Regions from separate parts of the Streptococcus sp. ELY_86 genome, predicted to be linked through region 2. Evidence: predicted binding sites of a transcription regulator. Region 2 holds the regulator's gene; the other holds the start of a gene.
The links. Region 2 encodes CtsR, which represses protease genes until heat stress. Its sites were predicted from a motif close to TTGGTCAAAAAAGGTCAAANA; they were not measured.

Region 1 (10,461 bases), on a different contig from region 2:
ACCTGCTCAGGTCCGCCATTCTTACGGTCTGACGGATGATTTGCTGCGGCTGTCAATCGGAATTGAGGACGCAGAAGACTTGATCAATGATTTAAAAACGGTTTTAGAAACATAGGAGATAAAAATGAGTCAATTTGATTTTACAACAGTGCCTGATCGCATCAAAACGCACTCGGTAAAATGGCAGGAAGTCCAAAAGGACAAGGAGCTGCTGCCTTTATGGGTAGCAGATATGGATTTTTTAGCTTTTCCAGAAATGCAGGCTGCTATTCAGCGCTATGCCGATTTTGGCGTTTACGGCTATCCTTATGTTTGGGATGGTGTAGTTGAAGCGATTCAGGATTGGGAAAAAACTGAACATGGCTATCAGGTGGATAAGAAAGCCATTGTCCTTATTGAAGGTGTCGTCCCTGCTATATCAGTAGCCATTCAGGCCTTTACTCAAGAGAAAGATGCAGTTCTCATCAATACGCCGGTCTATCCTCCCTTTGCCCGTTCTGTCAAGCTCAACAACCGCCGCTTGATTGAAAATTCTTTGGTGGAAAGAAATGACCATTTTGAAATTGACTTTACCCAATTAGAAAAAGACATCGTAGAAAATCAGGTCAAACTTTATCTCTTTTGCAGTCCCCACAATCCAGGGGGACGGGTCTGGACATCTGAAGAATTGCGAAAAGTAGCTGAACTGTGCCAAAAGTATGGTATTATTCTTGTTTCAGATGAGATCCATCAGGATTTAGCCCTGTTTGGTCATAAACACTACAGTATCAATACCGTCGGCGACTTTGGGCAGTTTAGTCTGATTCTTTCCAGTGCGACTAAAACCTTTAACGTAGCCGGAACGAAAAATAGTTTTGTCATTATTGAAAATCCGGCATTGCGAGCTCAGTTCAAGAAACGGCAATTAGCCAATAATCAGCATGAAGTGCCGACGATCGGCCTTATAACAACAGAAACAGCCTTTCGTTACGGCAAACCCTGGCTGACGGAATTAAAAGCGCTTCTGGAAAAACACAGCGATTTTCTCGCGGACTATTTGGAGCAGCATACTAAAATTAAGGTCATGAAGCCGGAAGGAACCTATCTCGTATGGCTGGATTTCTCAGCCTATAACTTATCAGACGAGGAGCTTCACAAAAAAATCAAAGAAGAAGCCAAGCTTATTCTCAATGTCGGATCGACCTTTGGCAAGGAAGGAGCAGGCCATGCCCGCCTCAACCTCGCTGCTCCCACAGCTGTCCTGCAGGAAGCTTGTGAGCGCTTAGCTAAAGTTTTTCCAAAATAAACAGCAGTTGAGCTGATAAAAAGCACTGAACCCTCCTTTTCAGCAGTGTCAAGGAGAGCCAGTGCTTTTTTGGGTTGGTTTTTAGAATGAGAATGTAGGTTAACTTTTATTAAAAAACAATAATAATGATTCGAAAAATTACGGTTTGTTTCGCAGTGTTGTTATTTGTGTTAAATGTTACAAAATATCTTGTGAAAGAAAAATATAAACGTTAAAATATTCACGTAATTTCAAAAAGGAGATTTTTATGCATACATCAAGTTTGAATTCAATGGCTTTTGATAACTTTGAAGCAATAGGTCTGGATTATCTGTCTATTGTTGATGGTGGAAGCTTTAGTTGGAGAGGTTTCAGCGACGCAATTGGTGTGGGTGGACTTGGAGGAGCAGCTGCTGGAGCAGCTCATGGAATATATACTGGTGCAATTGGCGGTACCTCGGTCTGTCCTGGTGTAGGGACTGTAACAGGGGCAGTGGCATGTGGTGTAGGAGAAGGATTTATAGGAGCTGTAACTGGCGCAATTGGTGGTGGGGTGACCTACTTAGCCCATGAATATTTATGATAGGATATCAATATGGAGTACTTTATCGTTGGAGCAATTACAGCACTGCTTGTATTAACGCTCTTAAATCTAAAGAATCGTAAAAAATAATGAATTGGCTTGGTGGTGCACTGACCAAAGCAGGTGTATATTGAATTCATTTAAAAGTATCAGCACAAATTTTAGAAAAGGTGATGTTAGTTTATGAGCATAATTCGGTTCATTTTAGTCTTGCTTGCTCTTTGTGTCCTGGCACTTGTTTCTTACCGCAGTAAAAACATAGTGATCAGGTTGTAGACAAACTCCCAAAACTAAATTCTCTCTAAAATTTTATCATAGAATAGTATCACTTTTCATTTTTTATAAGATGATATAGAAACGATCAAAGCCTAACCCGATACTTTCCGATGTAGCAAAAGAGGCAGAAACATTGAGTTTCTGCCTCTCGGAGATTTTGAGACCTAGGCTCAAAATCTTAATTGAACACGGGCTGCGGATTGTGGCAAAAAGATGAGTCCGCCTAGAATCTTAACGATTCCGCGTCGAACTCCCTATTTTGCCTTTATCCGCAGACGCCCCTTGTATCTTGAACTTAGGTATGGAATTCCGAAGGAAGTCGCTATGACGATTGCCGTTAGAAATCGATACTATTTCTAACGGCAATCTAATGCAAAACCTAGTCAAGAGCTATAGCCTTGGCGTTTGGTTTTGCCGTCCGTGCTACCTAAGGAAAGTATCATAACAAAATATTACTTTTTGAGAAAATAGACTTTTTCTTCAGTCTGAGTGATTTCATTTATCTGTGTCATCATTTTGCTTGGTCTGTTTGGTTATTATCTCTTGCATTAGTAAAAGCAGAGGTATTTTCAAACTTTAATCCTGTATCCATGGAGGCAATCCTAAAAAAGCCCGCTGACTTTTCACAAAAGTTAGTGGGTTTTATGCTATAATAAAAAGAAATAAATAGAAGGCGGTTTTTCCTATGGGTAAATTTCAAGTTATTTCGCATCCACTGATTCAGCATAAACTCTCTATTTTACGGCGGGAAGATACATCAACCAAGCATTTTCGCGAACTGGTAAATGAGATTGCTATGCTTATGGGTTACGAAGTTTCCCGCGAATTGCCACTGGAAGAAGTGGAAATAGAAACACCGATTACAAAGACGGTTCAAAAACAGCTGACAGGTAAAAAGTTGGCCATTGTTCCCATTTTGCGTGCCGGTATCGGCATGGTTGACGGTCTTTTAAGTTTGGTTCCGGCCGCTAAAGTCGGTCATATCGGTATGTACCGTGATGAAGAAACCTTGGAGCCGGTAGAGTATCTGGTAAAACTTCCTGAGGACATTGATCAGCGGCAGATTTTTGTGGTGGATCCGATGCTTGCAACCGGAGGCTCAGCCGTTTTGGCTATTGATTCTCTGAAAAAACGCGGAGCAGCAAACATTAAGTTTGTCTGCCTTGTTTCAGCTCCCGAAGGCGTCAAAAAACTGCAGGAAGCCCATCCGGACATTGACATCTATACGGCTGCTCTGGATGAACATCTCAATGCAAAAGGTTATATTGTTCCGGGTCTCGGCGATGCGGGCGACCGTCTCTTTGGAACCAAATAAGCAGTAATCTTCTGATAAAAATAGGAAAAAGCAGACTGGTTGCTAATCTTTTCGGCCGGTCTTGCCTTTATTTTGTACTGAAACTGCTGAACGGAGAAAAGTTCCAAAAATGTGAAGTAAATATTTGACCTTTTTTGACCAATGAGATATAATAACTCCAAGATTGAATTAAAGGAGAAAAACAATTATGATTCCTGTAGTTATTGAACAAACAAGCCGTGGAGAACGTTCTTATGACATCTATTCACGCCTTTTAAAAGATCGTATTATTATGCTGACTGGCCCGGTTGAAGACAATATGGCTAATTCCATCATTGCTCAGCTTCTTTTCCTGGATGCACAGGACAATACCAAAGATATCTATCTTTATATTAATACACCGGGCGGTTCTGTTTCAGCTGGTTTAGCAATTGTTGATACCATGAATTTCATCAAATCAGACGTTCAGACCATTGTTATGGGAATAGCAGCGTCAATGGGAACAATCATTGCATCCAGCGGTACCAAGGGCAAACGTTTCATGTTACCGAATGCTGAGTACCTTATTCATCAGCCAATGGGCGGTACAGGCGGCGGTACGCAGCAGACAGATATGGCTATTGCAGCTGAGCAGCTCTTAAAAACGCGTAAGAAACTGGAAAAGATTTTGTCAGATAACTCCGGCAAGACCGTTAAGCAGATTCACAAAGATGCTGAACGCGACTACTGGATGGATGCCGAAGAAACCCTCAAATACGGCTTCATCGATGAAATTATGGAAAATAATGAACTGAAGTAAGGCTGATTGCAGCAAGACTTCTCTTAGAAAATAAAAACGGATGAGAGCAAACCTAGCGGCTTTCATCCGTTTTTTTGTTGAAAAGGTCTAACAAGTTTAAGAGAAAAGACGAAGCCGGAATTTTTTGATATAATGGCATTATGTTAAAAATTGATGATCAGCTGTTGGCTATAGACGAAGCTCTTGATGATGTGATTGCAGCTTTTTTAGAGTTAGAAACCGTTAAGGCTTACAAGGCGGCTGCAAAAGCAGTTTCATCAGATGAAGACCTGCAAGCAAAAATCACTGCTTTTCAGGAGTTAAAAGAGGACTATGACAGGCAGCAGTCTTTTGGGAAATACCGGCCGGAAGTCAGTCAGTTAAAAAAAGAAGTCCTGAGGCAAAAACGGCAGCTGGACCTCGATGATAAAATTGTCGCTCTAAGGAGGGCTGAAGTAGACCTGCAGACTGTTTTAGCTGAGATGTCTCAAAAGATAGCAGCAGCTATTTCACCGGATATTTTTGTCGATACAGGACTGCCCTTAGCACCTCATAAGCCACCCCATGAGATGGGGCGCGGAAAAAACATCAAAGAAGGATAAGAAAATGTTTGAAAAAACCAAGCGATTAGGCATTGTTGTTTATCTGTATTACAACCGTGATGCCAGGAAACTGAACAAATACGGAAATATACTCTACCATTCCCACCGCATGCGCTATTTGGTGATTTATGTGGATCAAAGAGATGCTGATGCCGTCATTGAAGAGCTTCAGAATCTTAAGTTTGTAAAAAAAGCTGTTCCGTCCCATTTAGATGATATTGATCAGGATTTTGTCGGCAGTTTGCTGCGGTAAAGACAGTCTGCAAAAAATAAGAAAATATGCTTGACAATTTTCAGATAATTCAGTATTCTTATTGATGACTATAATTTAAGATAATTTTAAGGAGAAAACAATGAAGAAAAAATTGGCTCTAGCAGCTCTTTCTTTTGTCAGTGCAGCTGTTCTTGCAGCTTGTGGTTCTGCACCGGGCAGCTCATCAGGCGCTGCCGGCAATAAAATCGGAGATACCGTAAAAATCGGCTACAACCTTGAACTGTCAGGGGATGTAGCGGCTTATGGACAGGCTGAAAAACACGGTGCTGATCTTGCTGTTGAGGAAATCAACAAGGCAGGCGGTGTTGACGGCAAAAAGCTTGAAGTTGTCTCCAAGGATAATAAATCAGATAATGGCGAAGCGGCAACCATTTCAACCAACCTTGCAACTCAAAGCAAGGTCAATGCTATTTTAGGTCCGGCAACATCCGGTGCGACAGCTGCAGCCAGCCCAAATGCTAATGATGCTGCAGTACCGCTTGTAACACCATCCGGAACACAAGACAGCCTGACTTACTCCAAAGGCAAGGTACAGGATTTTGTTTTCCGTACAACTTTCCAAGACAGTTTCCAAGGGAAAATCATTTCAAAATATGCTACAGATACGCTGAAAGCTAAAAAGGTTGCTCTTTACTATGATAAATCAAGCGACTACGCTCAAGGTATTGCCGATTCATTCAAGAAAGCATATAAAGGAAAGATTACGGTTGAAGATACTTTCCAAGCGAAAGACCAAGATTTCCAAGCAGCTCTTACAAAATTCAAAGGAAAAGATTTTGATGCCATCGTTATCCCCGGCTACTACACTGAAACTGGTTTGATTACCAAGCAGGCACGTGATATGGGACTTAATCAGCCGATCTTAGGCCCTGACGGATTCAATGACGCTAAGTATATTGAAGGTGCCGGTGCAGCTAATACAAACAATGTTTACTATGTATCTGGTTATTCAACAAAAGTTGATTTAACGAGCAAGGCGGAAAAATTCTTAAAAGCTTACAAGGCAAAATACGGTGAAGAACCAAATATGTTTGCCGCTTTGGCTTATGATTCAGTTTACATGATTGCTGATTCTGCAAAAGATGCCAAAACATCAAAAGATATGGCAGAAAAACTTGCTAAACTGAAAAACTTTGAAGGTGTAACAGGTAAGATGACAATTGATAAGAAACACAATCCTGTTAAATCTGCTGTTATGGTCGGTCTTAAAGACGGTAAGGAATCTACAGCAACAGCTGTTGAAGCCAAATAAGGCTGGCTTAAGCCTAAACAATTAAAATCTGGGGAGCCTTCTTCCCAGATATTATTTATTTATAGAAAGTTTGGTAAAATTATATGCTCCAACAACTTATAAATGGTCTTATCCTTGGGAGTGTTTATGCGCTGTTAGCCCTTGGTTATACCATGGTTTATGGAATTATCAAGTTGATTAACTTTGCCCACGGAGATATTTACATGATGGGGGCCTTCATCGGCTACTTCCTTATTACACAGTATCATCTGAATTTCTTTGTGGCTCTCGTACTGACGATGGTTTTGACAGCTGTTTTGGGGGTTGTTATCGAGTTTTTAGCTTACAGACCTCTGAGAAATTCAACACGGATTGCTGCCCTGATTACAGCTATAGGTGTTTCTTTCTTTCTTGAATACAGCATGGTCCGCCTTGTCGGTGCCAACAAACATGCTTTTCCGCAGACACTTGCCACTGTCAAATACAATTTTGGCCCAATCAGTGTCACCAATATACAGCTGATTATTCTGGGAGTTTCAATTTTCCTCATGCTGGCTCTGCAGTTTGTTGTCCAAAAGACCAAAATGGGGAAAGCCATGCGGGCAGTGTCCGTTGACAGTGACGCAGCTCAGCTGATGGGGATTAATGTTAACAGCACAATCAGCTTTACATTTGCTTTGGGATCTGCTCTTGCGGGTGCCGGCGGTGTTTTGATCGGCCTTTATTATAATTCTGTGGATCCTTTGATGGGAATGGTTCCGGGTATTAAGGCTTTCGTCGCTGCTGTTCTGGGCGGTATCGGTATTATTCCAGGTGCTGCTGTAGGCGGTTTCTTAATCGGCCTTTTGGAAACTTTCTCTGTTTCCATCGGACTTGCAAGTTACAGAGACGCTGTAGTTTATGCCGTTCTTATCATTATTCTTTTGGTAAGACCAGCGGGTATTTTAGGAAAAAATGTGAAAGAGAAGGTGTAAGCAATGAAGAAAAATTTAAAAGCAAATTTAAGCTGGCTTGCGCTGGTTCTTGTCATCTTTCTCTTTTTATCCGTTCTTATCAGTGCCGGTATCATTGATGTTTATTATACCCAAATTCTGATGGGTATCGGAATCAGCATTATTATGGCTTTGGGAACCAATCTGGTTCTTGGCTTTTCCGGTCAGCTTTCTTTGGGACAGGCCGGATTTATGGCTATCGGAGCCTATGCGACAGCTATTTTGACAACGCAAATGCCAACCTATGCCGGTTTTTACCTGTCCATTTTTGTGGGGATGGTGGTGACGGCAGTTGTTGCCTTAGTTGTTGGTATTCCTACGCTGCGCTTGACAGGGGACTATTTAGCGATCGCAACCCTTGGTGTGGCTGAGATTATCCGCAAGCTGATTGAAAACGGCGGCAGCCTGACTAATGGCTCCAGAGGTATTATGGGAATCCTGAAATATACTACTTGGCCGGTTGTCTTTATCTTTGTTGTTTTGATTACGATTCTGGTGCTTAATTATCTTAGAAGTCCGATTGGGCGTGAAGTTCTGGCAGTTCGTGAAGACGAAATTGCTGCAGAGTCTATGGGTGTCAATACGACTAAAATTAAAGTTTTGACCTTTATGTTTGCCGCTGTTATTTCAAGTATTGCCGGTTCGCTTTATGTCGGTTATATCGGAACTGTTGCACCAAAAGATTTCACAATCATGAAGTCGATTGATTTTCTGATTGTTGCTGTTCTTGGCGGTCTGGGATCTGTTACAGGAACTATTGTTGCGGCAGTTGTGCTCGGTGTGTTAAACATGTTCCTGCAAAATGTATCAGATATCCGCATGATTATTTATTCCTTGGCGCTTATTCTGGTCATGGTCTTTAGACCGGGCGGCCTGCTAGGTACATGGGAATTCAGTTTTTCAAAACTTTTCGCTAAAAAAGCTAAGGAGGGCAGCAAATAATGGCACTTCTTGATGTAAAAAATTTAACCAAGAATTTCGGCGGACTGACGGCTGTCGGCGATGTTACGATGGAGCTCAATGAAGGTGAACTTGTCGGGCTTATCGGTCCTAACGGTGCGGGAAAAACAACCCTCTTTAATCTTTTAACCGGTGTTTACGAACCCAGTGAAGGCAGTGTGACCCTTGACGGGACACTGTTAAACGGCAAGGCGCCGTATAAGATTGCTTCCTTAGGATTATCGCGGACTTTCCAAAATATTCGTCTCTTTAAGGACATGACAGTGCTTGAAAATGTGCTGGTAGGCATGGGAAACAATCATAATCCTCACTTACTGTCAAGCTTTCTGCGGCTGCCAAAATTTTATTCTAATGAAGAAAAATTACAGGAAAGAGCAATCGAGCTGCTGAAGATTTTCAATCTGGACAAAGATGCTCATACATTGGCAAGAAACCTTCCTTACGGTCAGCAGCGCCGCTTAGAGATTGTGCGTGCTCTTGCAACAGAGCCCAAGATTCTCTTTCTTGATGAACCTGCTGCCGGTATGAATCCCCAGGAAACTGCTGAGTTAACCGAGCTGATCCGACAGATTAAAGAGGACTTTAAAATCACTATCATGCTGATTGAACATGATATGAGTTTGGTTATGGATGTTACCGAACGTATCTATGTTTTAGAATACGGACGTTTGATTGCGCACGGAACGCCGCAGGAAATTAAAAACAATAAGCGTGTTATTGAAGCTTATCTGGGAGGTGAAGCCTGATGACCATGTTAAAAGTTGAAAATCTATCTATTCATTACGGCGTCATCCAAGCAGTGAAAGACGTTACTTTTGAAGTTAACGAAGGAGAAGTTGTTTCTCTGATTGGTGCTAACGGTGCAGGGAAAACGTCTATTCTGCGGACGATTTCCGGCCTTGTCCGCCCCAGTTCAGGGAAAATCGAGTTTCTGGGAAATGAAATTCAAAAGACAGCAACCCGCAAGATTGTTTCTTCCGGCCTTTCTCAGGTTCCGGAAGGACGGCATGTTTTTCCGGGGCTGACCGTTTTGGAAAATCTGGAAATGGGTGCCTTTCTCAGCAGCAACCGCGATGACAATCAGGCACGTCTTAAGAGAGTTTTTGAACGTTTCCCGCGTTTGGAAGAACGTAAAAACCAAGATGCAGCAACTCTATCCGGCGGTGAGCAGCAGATGCTGGCCATGGGGCGCGCTCTGATGAGTCAGCCTAAACTGCTCTTGCTGGATGAGCCTTCTATGGGGCTTGCACCAATTTTTATCCAGGAAATTTTCGATATTATTCAAGACATTCAAAAGCAAGGAACAACCGTTCTTTTGATTGAGCAAAACGCCAATAAGGCTTTGTCAATCGCCGATCGCGGTTATGTTCTTGAAACAGGAAAAATTGTTCTTTCAGGAACCGGAGAGGAACTGCTGGCTTCTGATGAAGTCCGCAAGGCTTACCTGGGCGGTTAAAAAAATAACAAAGGGCTGAACTGCTTTTTCAGCCCTTGTTTTTCTATTACTGGCTTTCAGACACTGAAATTAGTAATGGCAGCTGTACTGGCCGTGTTTCAGACTTTGGAAGTTCTTCCAGAAACGCCGGATCAAGTTTTGCCTGTGCGCGAAAAAATTAGGTTATCATCTTGGTATTTTCTTTTTTCCTGCGGCGTCTGTTAACCTGTAATTATGATATAATAAAGACAAAAGAGAGTGAGGTTTTACTATGCCTGTAAAAGATTTCATGACCAAGAGAGTCGTTTATGTTTCTCCTGATACAACAGTAGCCAAGGCAACTGATATTATGCGTGATAAGAACCTGCGCCGTCTGCCGGTTATTGAAAATGATGTCTTGGTAGGCCTTTTGACCGAAGGGACGATTGCTGAAACCAGCCCGTCAAAAGCAACCAGCCTGTCCATCTATGAAATGAATTATCTGCTGAACAAGACCAAGGTTCGTGATGTCATGATCAAAGATGTTATTACAGTTTCAAAGGACGCTCGGCTGGAAGATGCTATCTATCTTATGATGGTGCATAAAATTGGCGTTTTACCGGTTGTGGATGGCAGCCAGATGTCAGGTATTATCACAGATAAGGATATTTTCCGTGCTTTTCTGGAAGTTTCAGGTTATGGCAAAGAGGGTGTCCGGTTAAGGCTCTTAGCTGAGGATAAAGCCGGTGTTTTAGAGCAGGTTGTCAAGGTTATCTCTGATGAACATCTCAAT
Region 2 (10,461 bases):
ATGGTTGATTTCCGAGCAGCTTTCGATTTAGGCTCCGAAAACTTTGAAGCGGTCTTCGTCGGCTGCAAATTCTTTATCGCCTGCCGGAGCTTCAATAGAACCAAACGGTGCCTGAGCACGCAGTTTCCAATTAGCCGGCAGACCATACTTTTCAGCAACCTGAGCATCAACCAGAGGATTGTAGTGCTGAACACTCATGCCAATATTTTGCTCTGCCAAAGCCATCCAAGCTGCATAAAGGGCAATGCCGTGCGCTTGTTCAGACCATGGCTGGAAGTTATCGGCATAAAGCGGGAAGTTTTCTTCCAGATTTTTAACGATATCTTGATCTTCAAAGAAGAGAATGGTTCCGACACCGGCCGCAAAGCTTTCTAATTTAGCCTTTGTTCCTTCGAAAGCTTCAGCTGGCGTTACCTTTTCTAATTCACTGTAAGCAATCTTATTCCAGAAATTCTCAGATTCTTCACCAAACAGAATGACTGCTCGGCTAGTTTGGGAGTTAAAGGCTGAAGGTGCTTGTTTGATGGCATTTTTAATCAAGTCAGCCAGTTCAGCTTCTGATAAAGCAACATTTTTACCCAAGGCATAAATGCTGCGGCGTTGTTTTTGTAAATCTAAAAAATTTGACATATGATAATTGCCTCCATTTGTATTTGTAAGGCTATTATACATTTATTACTAATTAGTATCAATTAATTTGCTTATTCTTTTATAAAAGTACTGACAGCGTGTTTTACAGAGTTCCCATTCTGCCACTTCCCTCAATTTATGTTAAAATAAAAGGTATGGATAAACTTATTAAATCAATTTCACAATCAGGGGCTTTCCGTGCTTATGTGCTCGACAGCACTGAGACAGTTCGGACGGCGCAGGAAAAACATCAGACTCTTTCAAGCTCGACAGTTGCCTTGGGCCGTACACTGATTGCCAATCAAATTTTGGCAGCCAATCAAAAAGGAGACAGCAAGGTAACCGTCAAAGTCATTGGCGACTCTTCTTTTGGCCACGTCATCTCAGTAGCTGATACCATGGGCAATGTCAAGGGCTATATTCAAAATAAAGGGGTTGACATCAAAAAAACCGCAACTGGTGAAATAGTTGTCGGTCCTTTCATGGGAAATGGGCAGTTCGTCGTTATCACAGACTACGGTATCGGCAATCCCTATACCTCATCTACACCCTTGGTTTCCGGAGAAATCGGCGAAGATTTAGCCTACTATCTGACAGAAAGTGAACAGACACCTTCAGCAGTAGGGTTAAATGTGCTTTTGGATGACCAAGACAAGGTCAAAGTAGCCGGCGGTTTCATGCTGCAGGCTATGCCCGGCGCTTCTGATGAAGAAATCAGCCGCTACGAAAAACGCATTCAAGAGATGCCTGCCATTTCAAGCCTCTTAGAATCTGATAAACCGATTGAGGCTCTGCTTTTGGCACTTTACGGCGAAGACGGCTACAAGGTGCTCTCTGAAGAAGAAATCCGCTTTGCCTGCGACTGCTCGCGCAAGCGTTTTGAAGAGGCTCTTAAAACCCTGCCTGTTCACGATCTTCAAGAAATGAAAGAGCAAGATCAGGGAGCAGAAATTGTCTGCCAATTCTGCGGAAAAACGTACAACTTTACTGAAAATGATTTAGAGGAGATGATTCATGACCAAGCTTAACAGCTCATTTATGATTGACAACGTTGAAATCCCCCATCGCACTGTCTTAGCACCGATGGCCGGTGTCACAAATTCTGCTTTCCGCACGATTGCTAAGGAATTCGGAGCAGGACTTGTGGTGATGGAAATGGTCTCTGACAAGGGAATTCAGTACAACAATGAAAAAACACTGCACATGCTTCATATTGATGAGGAAGAGCACCCTGTTTCCATTCAGCTCTTTGGCAGCGACGGTGACAGCTTAGCGCGCGCAGCCGAATTCATTCAAGCTAACACTCAGGCTGACCTTGTTGACATTAACATGGGCTGTCCGGTCAATAAAATCGTTAAAAATGAAGCAGGAGCCATGTGGCTCAAGGATCCTGACAAGATCTATTCCGTTGTCTCAACGGTTAAGTCTGTCCTTGATATTCCCCTGACCGTCAAAATGCGGACAGGCTGGTCGGAGCCTTCCTTAGCCGTTGAAAATGCCTTAGCAGCTGAATCTGCAGGTGTTGCTGCCTTAGCCATGCACGGACGCACGCGCGAACAAATGTATACCGGCAAATGCGACCATGAAACACTGGCTAAAGTAGCCAAAGCTCTCACCAAGATTCCTTTCATTGCTAATGGAGATATTCGCTCTGTCGAAGATGCTAAATTTATGATTGAAGAAGTAGGTGCCGATGCTGTTATGGTAGGACGCGCTGCCAGAAGCAATCCGTATATCTTTACTCAGATAAACCATTATTTTGAAACCGGAGAAGTCTTAGACAACCTGCCTTTCAGCAAAATGCTGGACATTGCCCAAGACCATCTGAAACGCTTAGTCGATCTTAAAGGAGAAACCATTGCCGTCAGAGAATTCCGCGGCTTGGCACCGCACTATCTTCGCGGGACATCCGGTGCCGCTAAAATCAGATCTGCTGTATCCCGGGCAGAGACTCTTACTGAGGTGAAAAATATTTTCGCTCAGGTTCATTCTTGACACTGTAAGCTTTGCACTAAGTATAATATAAAATAAGGAGACTGGAATTTTCTTCCGGTCTCCTTTTCATAGATTAGACAATATCAAATTTAAGCTTATCTTTTTGAACACCGATTTTCAGCGTCTGACCGCCGGCCAGCTCTCCGGAAAGAACAAGCTCTGCCAGTTTATCTTCGACTTCGGTCTGAAGACTTCTGCGAAGCGGCCGCGCTCCCATTTCCGCATCATAGCCGATCTGCGCCAAATGTTTAAGCGCTGAGCTCTGGAATTTAAGGGTAATGCCTTGCTCGGCCAGATGAGAAATCAGCGGCTGCACCATAATTTTGACAACATCACGCATGTTTTCCTCAGTAAGATTATGGAAAACAACCTTTTCATCAATACGATTGATGAATTCAGGACGGTAAGCTTTTTTGAGTTCTTCTAAAATACGGCTTTCCATAGCCTGATAATCATGAGAAAAATCCTTAGCTCCAAAGCCGACAGTCTTATCATCCCGCAGGGCTGTTGCTCCAAGATTTGAGGTCATAATAATAATCGTATTTGAAAAATCAACTTTCCGCCCGCGGCTGTCAGTCAGAACTCCGTCATCCAGTACCTGCAAAAGGACATTAAAAATATCCGGATGAGCCTTTTCAACTTCGTCAAAAAGCAGCACAGAATAAGGTTTGTTGCGAACTTTTTCAGTCAGCTCTCCCCCTTCTTCATAGCCGACATAGCCCGGAGGAGCTCCGTTGAGGCGTGAGGCCGCAAATTTTTCCATGTACTCACTCATATCAAAACGAATGAGGGCTGACTCGTCATCAAAGAGAACTTCTGCCAAAGCTTTGGCCAGTTCTGTCTTTCCGACACCTGTAGGCCCCAGAAACATAAAGGATCCGATCGGACGCTTGCCGATTCGAATGCCCGACTGATTTCGGCGAATAGCACGGCTCACTGCAGAAATGGCCGTATCTTGACCGATCACCCGCTTATGCAGTTCCTTTTCTAAATTGAGATACTTTTTACTGTCTGCCTGAGTCATCTTGCTTACCGGAATTCCGGAAAGTTTGCTCAGGGTTTCTAAAATCGCATCTTCGCTGACTGCCACTCGTTTTTTAAGCAGAGGTTTTTCTTCTCTTTTCAAAAGGCGGCGGGCAGCAGCTATATCTTTATCAATAATGGCTTGATCCAAGTCCGTCAAAAAGGCAGGAGCCTCTTTTTTCACCGATCCCTGCACTGTAGCACTGGCCTCATCTAAGAGATCAATAGCTGAGTCGGGCAAATTCTTGCCGGTCAGGTAACGGTGCGCTGCTCTAACTGCCGTTTTGACAGCTCCATCAGAAATCGTCACATGGTGATAGTCTTCATAATTTTTCTTTAAGCCAAGCAAAATTTGGTAAGCCTCTTCTTCACTTGGCTCTTCAATAGTTACCTTGGCAAAGCGGCGGGACAGAGCAGAGTCCTTTTCGATATGCTTTTGATATTCTTCTTGGGTTGTTGCTCCAATTGTCCTAAGCGTGCCGCGCGCTAGAGCCGGTTTGAGAATATTGGCCGCATCAAGCGTACTGTCAATTCCGCTGCCGGAGCCCATAATGGTATGCAGCTCATCAATAAAGAGGATAATGTGACCGTCCGCCTCGATATCTGCAATAATCTGATTCATGCGCTCTTCAAAGTCCCCGCGAAAACGTGTTCCCGCTACAACACTCATCATATCCAGCTCTAAGACTTTCATATCTGCCAATTCAAAAGGCACTGCGCTGTCCACGATACGCTGAGCAAGACCGTAAGCCAGTGCTGTTTTACCAACTCCGGCATCACCGACTAAAACCGGATTGTTTTTTGTCTTACGGCTTAAAATCTGGATCATGCGCGAGATTTCCTTTTCCCGGCCGATAACAGGCTCTAAACGTCCTTTGCGGGCCAGATCGGTCAGATCCCGTGTGAAATCTGCCAGTTCACCTGTCATGCTGGGCGGTTTCATTAAATCTGAAAACTGACCGTTCGTCTTGTTTTTCTTAGGCTTGCGCATTTCAAAAATGGCTTTGATATCCTCTTTTGAAAAACCTGCATAGCGTTCAACAGCCTTGCGTAAATCAAGCAGACGGACAGATTCGCCATCGTCTTTGATTTGAAAGCCGACCAATTCTAAAATCCGCGTTGCCAGCAGATTGGGATTGAGCAGCATGGCAAATAAAACATGCTCTGTTCCCACTTCTTTGGCATGAGTTGCCTGACTGATAGCATAAGCCTCTGTCAAGGTTCGGCTCAGGGCATTGGATTGCTCCAGCAGCGTTATATCACCGCTTGGTTTTTTCGGTCTTCGTCCAACCGCCAAAACAGCTGCCGCCTGGTAATCTTCAAACTGGACATCGTCCCCAAATTCAGCAAAACTCAAGCCGGCTACTGAGCTGTCAATTTCAACCATAGCAAGGAGGACATGCCAGCTTTCAAGATAGGCACTTTCAAAGCGGGCAGCTTCAAACTGAGCCAGTCGGAAGACTTCCTGCATTTTCAATGAATAATCGGTCATAGATGGTATCCTTTTCTGTCTAAACGTTGTAGTATTTTACGAAGCATACGGGCTCGGATTTTAGGGCTGTCTGCACCCAGAACGTCATCTCCGGCAGCCGACAGGATAATATTTCCCTCACGCTCACTGATAATTTTTTCATCAAAGAGGAGCTGGATAATATCGGTGAAAACCTGCTCACTGATCTGCTCGCCAATATTTGCTTCCAGATTATTAAGCATCTGATGCTGGTCTGAAAAACGAATTTTCGCAATGCGGATATAACCGCCGCCGCCTCGTTTGCTTTCGACAAGGTAGCCGCGGCTCTCGGTAAAACGTGTTTTAATCACATAGTTGATCTGACTGGGAACAACACTGAAACTGTCCGCTAAAGCACTTCTCTTAATTTCTGCAAAACCAGACTGAGCCAGTATTTTTTTGATATATTCTTCAATACTGTCAGACGTATTTTTTGATGTCATGATCTCGACTCCTTCCCAGTCACTTTGACTATAACTGACCTTATTATACCGAAAAATACTACATTTGGAAAGCAAGAGCCTTGAAAGTTCTAAATCTCTGATAAGGGCGCCTTTTAAGCAGCTTTGAGTGCAGTTAAAACTGCGCCCGCAACAGGATGACATTATAAAATCGGAATCCCATAGGGATCCCGATGTTTATTTCTGTTTCAAATTAACAGTTAGTCTTGATTATTCAAGGCAGCAGCCATTGTTGCAGCAACTTCGTTTTCAAAGTCATTGGCAGCTCTTTCGATACCTTCACCAACTTCAAAACGGACAAAGCTGATTGCTTTAGCGTTTACTGATTCAAGGTAAGCTTCAACAGTCTTGCTGTCATCCATGATGTAAACTTGGGACAGCAAGGTGTATTGTTGGTCAACCTTAGTGTTGTCAAGCATGAAGCGGCCCATTTTACCTGGAATAATCTTATCCCAAATTTTTTCTGGTTTCCCTTCAGCCTTAAGCTCAGCCTTGATATCTTCTTCGGCCTGAGCAATAACCTCATCGGTTAATTGCAGTTTTGAACCGTACTTAAGAAGTGGCAGCGCTGGTTTATCGACCATGGCACGGCTTTCGTTGTCTTGTTCGATCTTATGGTTCATTTGAGCCAATTCGTCATGGATAAATTCTTCGCTCAATTCTTGATAAGAAAGGACAGTCGGATTCATTGCCGCTACGTGCATAGCTACTTGTTTAGCAAGGGCTTCGTCTGCACCTTCAAGCACTGTTACAACACCGATTTTACCGCCATTATGCTGGTAAGCTCCAAAGACTTGGTCATCTGCTTTTTCAACAAGGGCAAAGCGGCGGAAAGAAATTTTTTCACCGATTGTTGCTGTCGCATTAACATAGGCAGCTTCCAATGTTTCACCTGAAGCCAAAGTCACTTTAAGAGCTTCGTCATTGTTGGCAGGTTTTTGTTCAGCAATAGCTTTTGCAGACTCATTAACTAATTCAACAAATTGAGCATTCTTTGCAACAAAGTCAGTTTCTGCATTGACTTCAACAATAGCTGCCACGTTGCCGTTAACATAAATGCCTGTCAAGCCTTCGGCAGCAACACGGTCAGCTTTTTTCGCTGCCTTAGCGATTCCTTTTTCGCGCAAAAGCTCAACCGCTTTGTCCATGTCTCCTTCAACTTCAACCAATGCTTTTTTGGCATCCATAACACCGGCACCGGTTTTTTCACGCAATTCTTTAACAAGAGCTGCAGTAATATTTGCCATGATTATTCCTCCAATTTTAATTATTAAAAGGGGAGGGCCAGGCCCCGCCCCTTAGGTTACATACGTTATTATGATGAACAAAGACCGGGCAAATAAGACTCTCTCGCTTATTTGACACAGCCATATCTGTTACTTAGTCTTCGTTTGAACCTTCAACAACTTCAACGATTTCTTCGATTGAATCAGCTTGTGTGTCGTCAGCAGCAAGTTCTGCTTCAACCGCTTCAACACTGTCTTCACCTTGACGGCCTTCAATCACAGCATCAGCCAGTTTACTTGTAATCAGTTTAACCGCGCGGATAGCGTCATCATTTGCCGGGATAATAACATCAATGTCATCCGGATCAGCGTTGGTATCAACCATTGCTACAACAGGAATACCAAGTTTCTTAGCTTCTTTAACAGCAATTTGTTCTTTATGCGGGTCAACGATGTAGATAACATCTGGAATGCGAGGCATATCTTCGATACCGCCCAAGAATTTTTCAAGACGTGCACGCTGTTTGTTCAACAGGGCAACTTCTTTCTTAGGAAGAACTTCAAAAGTTCCGTCAGCTTCCATTTGTTTGATTTCTTTAAGACGTGCAATACGTTTTTGGATAGTATCCCAGTTTGTCAATGTACCACCCAACCAACGGTGGTTGATGTAGTATTGACCAGCACGTTCTGCTTCTTCTTTAATAGCTTCTGAAGCTTGTTTTTTAGTACCGACAAACAAGATCACCGCATCGTTAGCTGCTGCATCACGAACAAAGTCGTAAGCTTGATCAGCCAATTTTACAGTTTGCTGAAGGTCGATAACGTGGATACCGTTACGTTCTGTAAAGATGTACTTAGCCATCTTAGGATTCCAGCGACGAGTTTGGTGACCAAAGTGAACACCAGCCTCAAGAAGTTGTTTCATTGAAATTACTGCCATGAGTATTTCTCCTTTGTTGTTTTTTCGCCTCTCTTAGAGTTCAGCTCGCAGCCCCACCACAAGGGCAACAGGGTCACAATCCGTCTAAGATGAGTATTATCGCCTAACTAGCGACCTTACTATCATAACAAAATAAACCAAAATTTGCAAGTGATTTTCACTTGACCTGACTGATTTTTTAAGGTAAAATAATGAATGTTACGGCGGTATAGCCAAGTGGTAAGGCACGGCTCTGCAAAAGCTTGATCGTCGGTTCAAATCCGTCTACCGCCTTAAAAAATACAAGTAAAACTGAGAGTTATCGTCTCGGTTTTTGTTTTGTCCAGAAAATTTCCCCCGTTCTGCTCAATGCTCTAAGGCCTGCCTGACAAACTGGTTTTAATATAACTAAACTTCAAATTCTCAAAAAACGTATCCCCAAATGGCCAACAAGATGATAAAATAGAAATAGACAAAACTGTTAATAGCTGAGATGAGTTTTTGCCTGCCGGGCAGCTTTTTTAGTCCTTGCCCCTAAGCAGGATTTCCAAAGATTTCTGACAAGGCCTTGATTCATCTGTCGCTGCTGCAAAAAATCGGATCAAGGAGCACTTGCGATGCTATCTTTGGCGATTTCATTAGCGATAGGGCAGTCAAAGGCCCTCAACAGTTTATCCTATACCGTCATTTGTCCAGGAAGGAAGATTTATGAAAAAACTAACCTATGGTGATCACATCAGAGTCCTCAGCCCCTCAAGCTCTATTGAGCTTTTAGGGGGCTTCAACGCTAATTTGTCCGCTAAAAGGACCTTGGAAAAATTGGGCTTTACCGTCTCCTTTTCCAATAATTATATGGAAAGCGACCTGCTCCATTCAAGCTCGATTGCCAGCCGCGTGGCTGACTTGCACGACGCCTTTCGCGAAGACCATGTTAATGCGATTTTGGCTACCATCGGAGGCTTTAATGCCAACGAACTGCTTCCTTATCTGGATTATGATCTGATAAAGCATCATCCTAAGATCATCTGCGGTTATTCTGATACCACAGCTCTTTTGAATGCCATCTATGCTAAAACCGGTATGGAAACCTACATGGGGCCTTCTTATTCAAGTTTTAAGATGAATGAAGGTCAAGACTACCAAAGCAGAATGTGGCTCAATGCTGTCACCAGACGTTCTTACAGCCTTGTTCCCAGCAGGGAATGGTCCGACGATGCTTGGTATGATCCCAGCCAGCCGCGCCATTTTAAGCCGACCGAGTGGAAAATTTACAATGACGGCAAGGCTCAGGGAACCATCATCGGCGGGAATCTGTCAACTTTCGGGCTCTTACGCGGAACAGAATTTGCACCTAAACCAGAAAACTATGTTCTTTTTTTAGAGGGAGCTCAAGAAGAGCATTATACCGAAATCGCCCGCAATCTGGCTGCTCTTTTGCAGGTCTACCCTGACCCGCAGGCAGTTGTCTTTGGACGTTTTCCTAAGGAAGCTCAAATGACTGAAGATATCTGGCGCTTTATTCTGGATAAACATCCGGTTTTAAAAAGGATTCCTGTTATGTATGACCTTGATTTTGCTCATACACAGCCGCTGTTTACCTTTACCATCGGTGCTCAGGTAACCATTGATACTGTCCGCAGGCAGCTGTCCGTGATGACTGAGTAGCTGCACAGTCTGGAATTTCTCCATGCTACCAAAACAAAATCTTCATCCGCAAATATCCCCAGATATACTTGCATAGCAGCTGATTTGCCGCCTGTCACTACTGCCGCTGTTTTAAGACACAAAAAACCCTTTTTCTGTTCACTTATAAAACAGAAAAAGGGTTTTGTTATGGTTCCAAATTTTAATTATTCCAAACAAGTCTCGTCATCATGGCTTGTTCCTAAGCTATTTCCGGACCTTTTGAAAAGTGTTCATCTTTATTGCTCTAAGCTGCCTGTCCAAGCAGCTGTTCCACCGCTGATGTTAGTAACATCATACCCCTTGCTGTCCAGAAAAGCACAGGCCTGTGCAGAACGGCCGCCCATTTGACAAATGATATGATAGGGCTTATCTGCTGCCAACTCTTGATAACGGCTGGCTAATTCACTCAAGGGCAGATTAACAGCACCCGGCACATGCCCTGCTGCAAACTCATCTGTCTCGCGCACATCAACCAGATTAAAAGCTTTTGCTTCTAATTCCTTTTCAATTTCTTTAATATCAACAACTTTAGTCATGAATAATCTCCTGTGGTCTAACCGTATTGTACAGTGAATAAGCTCCGTCCAGATTTTGTACTTTGAAACCATTTTGTTTCAAAATCCGCTCTGCAATGTAAGAACGCAGGCCGCTGTGACAGCTTACAATATAATCCCTATCTTTATCCAGCTCACCTAGACGTTCCCGCAGCTCATCAAGCGGAATCGTTACGGCATTAGGAAAACGTCCGTTGGCAATTTCAGAAGCTGTCCGAACATCAAGCAGAACTTTCCCTGCTGCCAATTCATCCTTGAGTTCATGCCATTGAACGCTGTCGCTCGTCCCTTCAGCCAAATTACTTGCCGCATAGCCAATCATATTGACCGGATCCTTGGCAGAACCAAATGGCGGAGCATAGGTGAACTCCAACTCGGGCAGATCAAAAACAGTCAATCCGGCCTTTATACCTGTTGACAAAATATCAATCCGCTTGTCAACTCCCTTTTGTCCGAC

Region 1: a site for CtsR is predicted at 3,560-3,580, ahead of clpP (ATP-dependent Clp protease proteolytic subunit ClpP). Genes of this name have one in related genera too.

Annotation. Positions count from the first base shown of each region.
Region 1 is NZ_JBZFUK010000001.1:543,779-554,239, reverse strand. It holds gene AC4HAN_RS02675 (cystathionine gamma-synthase) at 1-115, shown strand, start outside; gene AC4HAN_RS02670 (MalY/PatB family protein) at 125-1,285, shown strand; gene AC4HAN_RS02665 (hypothetical protein) at 1,533-1,847, shown strand; gene upp (uracil phosphoribosyltransferase) at 2,809-3,438, shown strand; gene clpP (ATP-dependent Clp protease proteolytic subunit ClpP) at 3,626-4,216, shown strand; gene AC4HAN_RS02650 (YlbF/YmcA family competence regulator) at 4,357-4,797, shown strand; gene AC4HAN_RS02645 (YlbG family protein) at 4,802-5,050, shown strand; gene AC4HAN_RS02640 (ABC transporter substrate-binding protein) at 5,151-6,323, shown strand; gene AC4HAN_RS02635 (branched-chain amino acid ABC transporter permease) at 6,407-7,276, shown strand; gene AC4HAN_RS02630 (branched-chain amino acid ABC transporter permease) at 7,280-8,236, shown strand; gene AC4HAN_RS02625 (ABC transporter ATP-binding protein) at 8,236-9,000, shown strand; gene AC4HAN_RS02620 (ABC transporter ATP-binding protein) at 9,000-9,710, shown strand; gene AC4HAN_RS02615 (CBS domain-containing protein) at 9,961-10,461, shown strand, end outside.
Region 2 is NZ_JBZFUK010000003.1:27,443-37,903, reverse strand. It holds gene AC4HAN_RS05670 (nitroreductase family protein) at 28-630, opposite strand; gene hslO (Hsp33 family molecular chaperone HslO) at 786-1,658, shown strand; gene dusB (tRNA dihydrouridine synthase DusB) at 1,645-2,625, shown strand; gene AC4HAN_RS05655 (ATP-dependent Clp protease ATP-binding subunit) at 2,699-5,140, opposite strand; gene AC4HAN_RS05650 (CtsR family transcriptional regulator) at 5,137-5,601, opposite strand; gene tsf (translation elongation factor Ts) at 5,820-6,866, opposite strand; gene rpsB (30S ribosomal protein S2) at 7,000-7,785, opposite strand; tRNA gene AC4HAN_RS05635 (tRNA-Cys) at 7,988-8,058, shown strand; gene AC4HAN_RS05630 (S66 family peptidase) at 8,473-9,429, shown strand; gene AC4HAN_RS05625 (rhodanese-like domain-containing protein) at 9,687-9,986, opposite strand; gene AC4HAN_RS05620 (FAD-dependent oxidoreductase) at 9,979-10,461, opposite strand, start outside.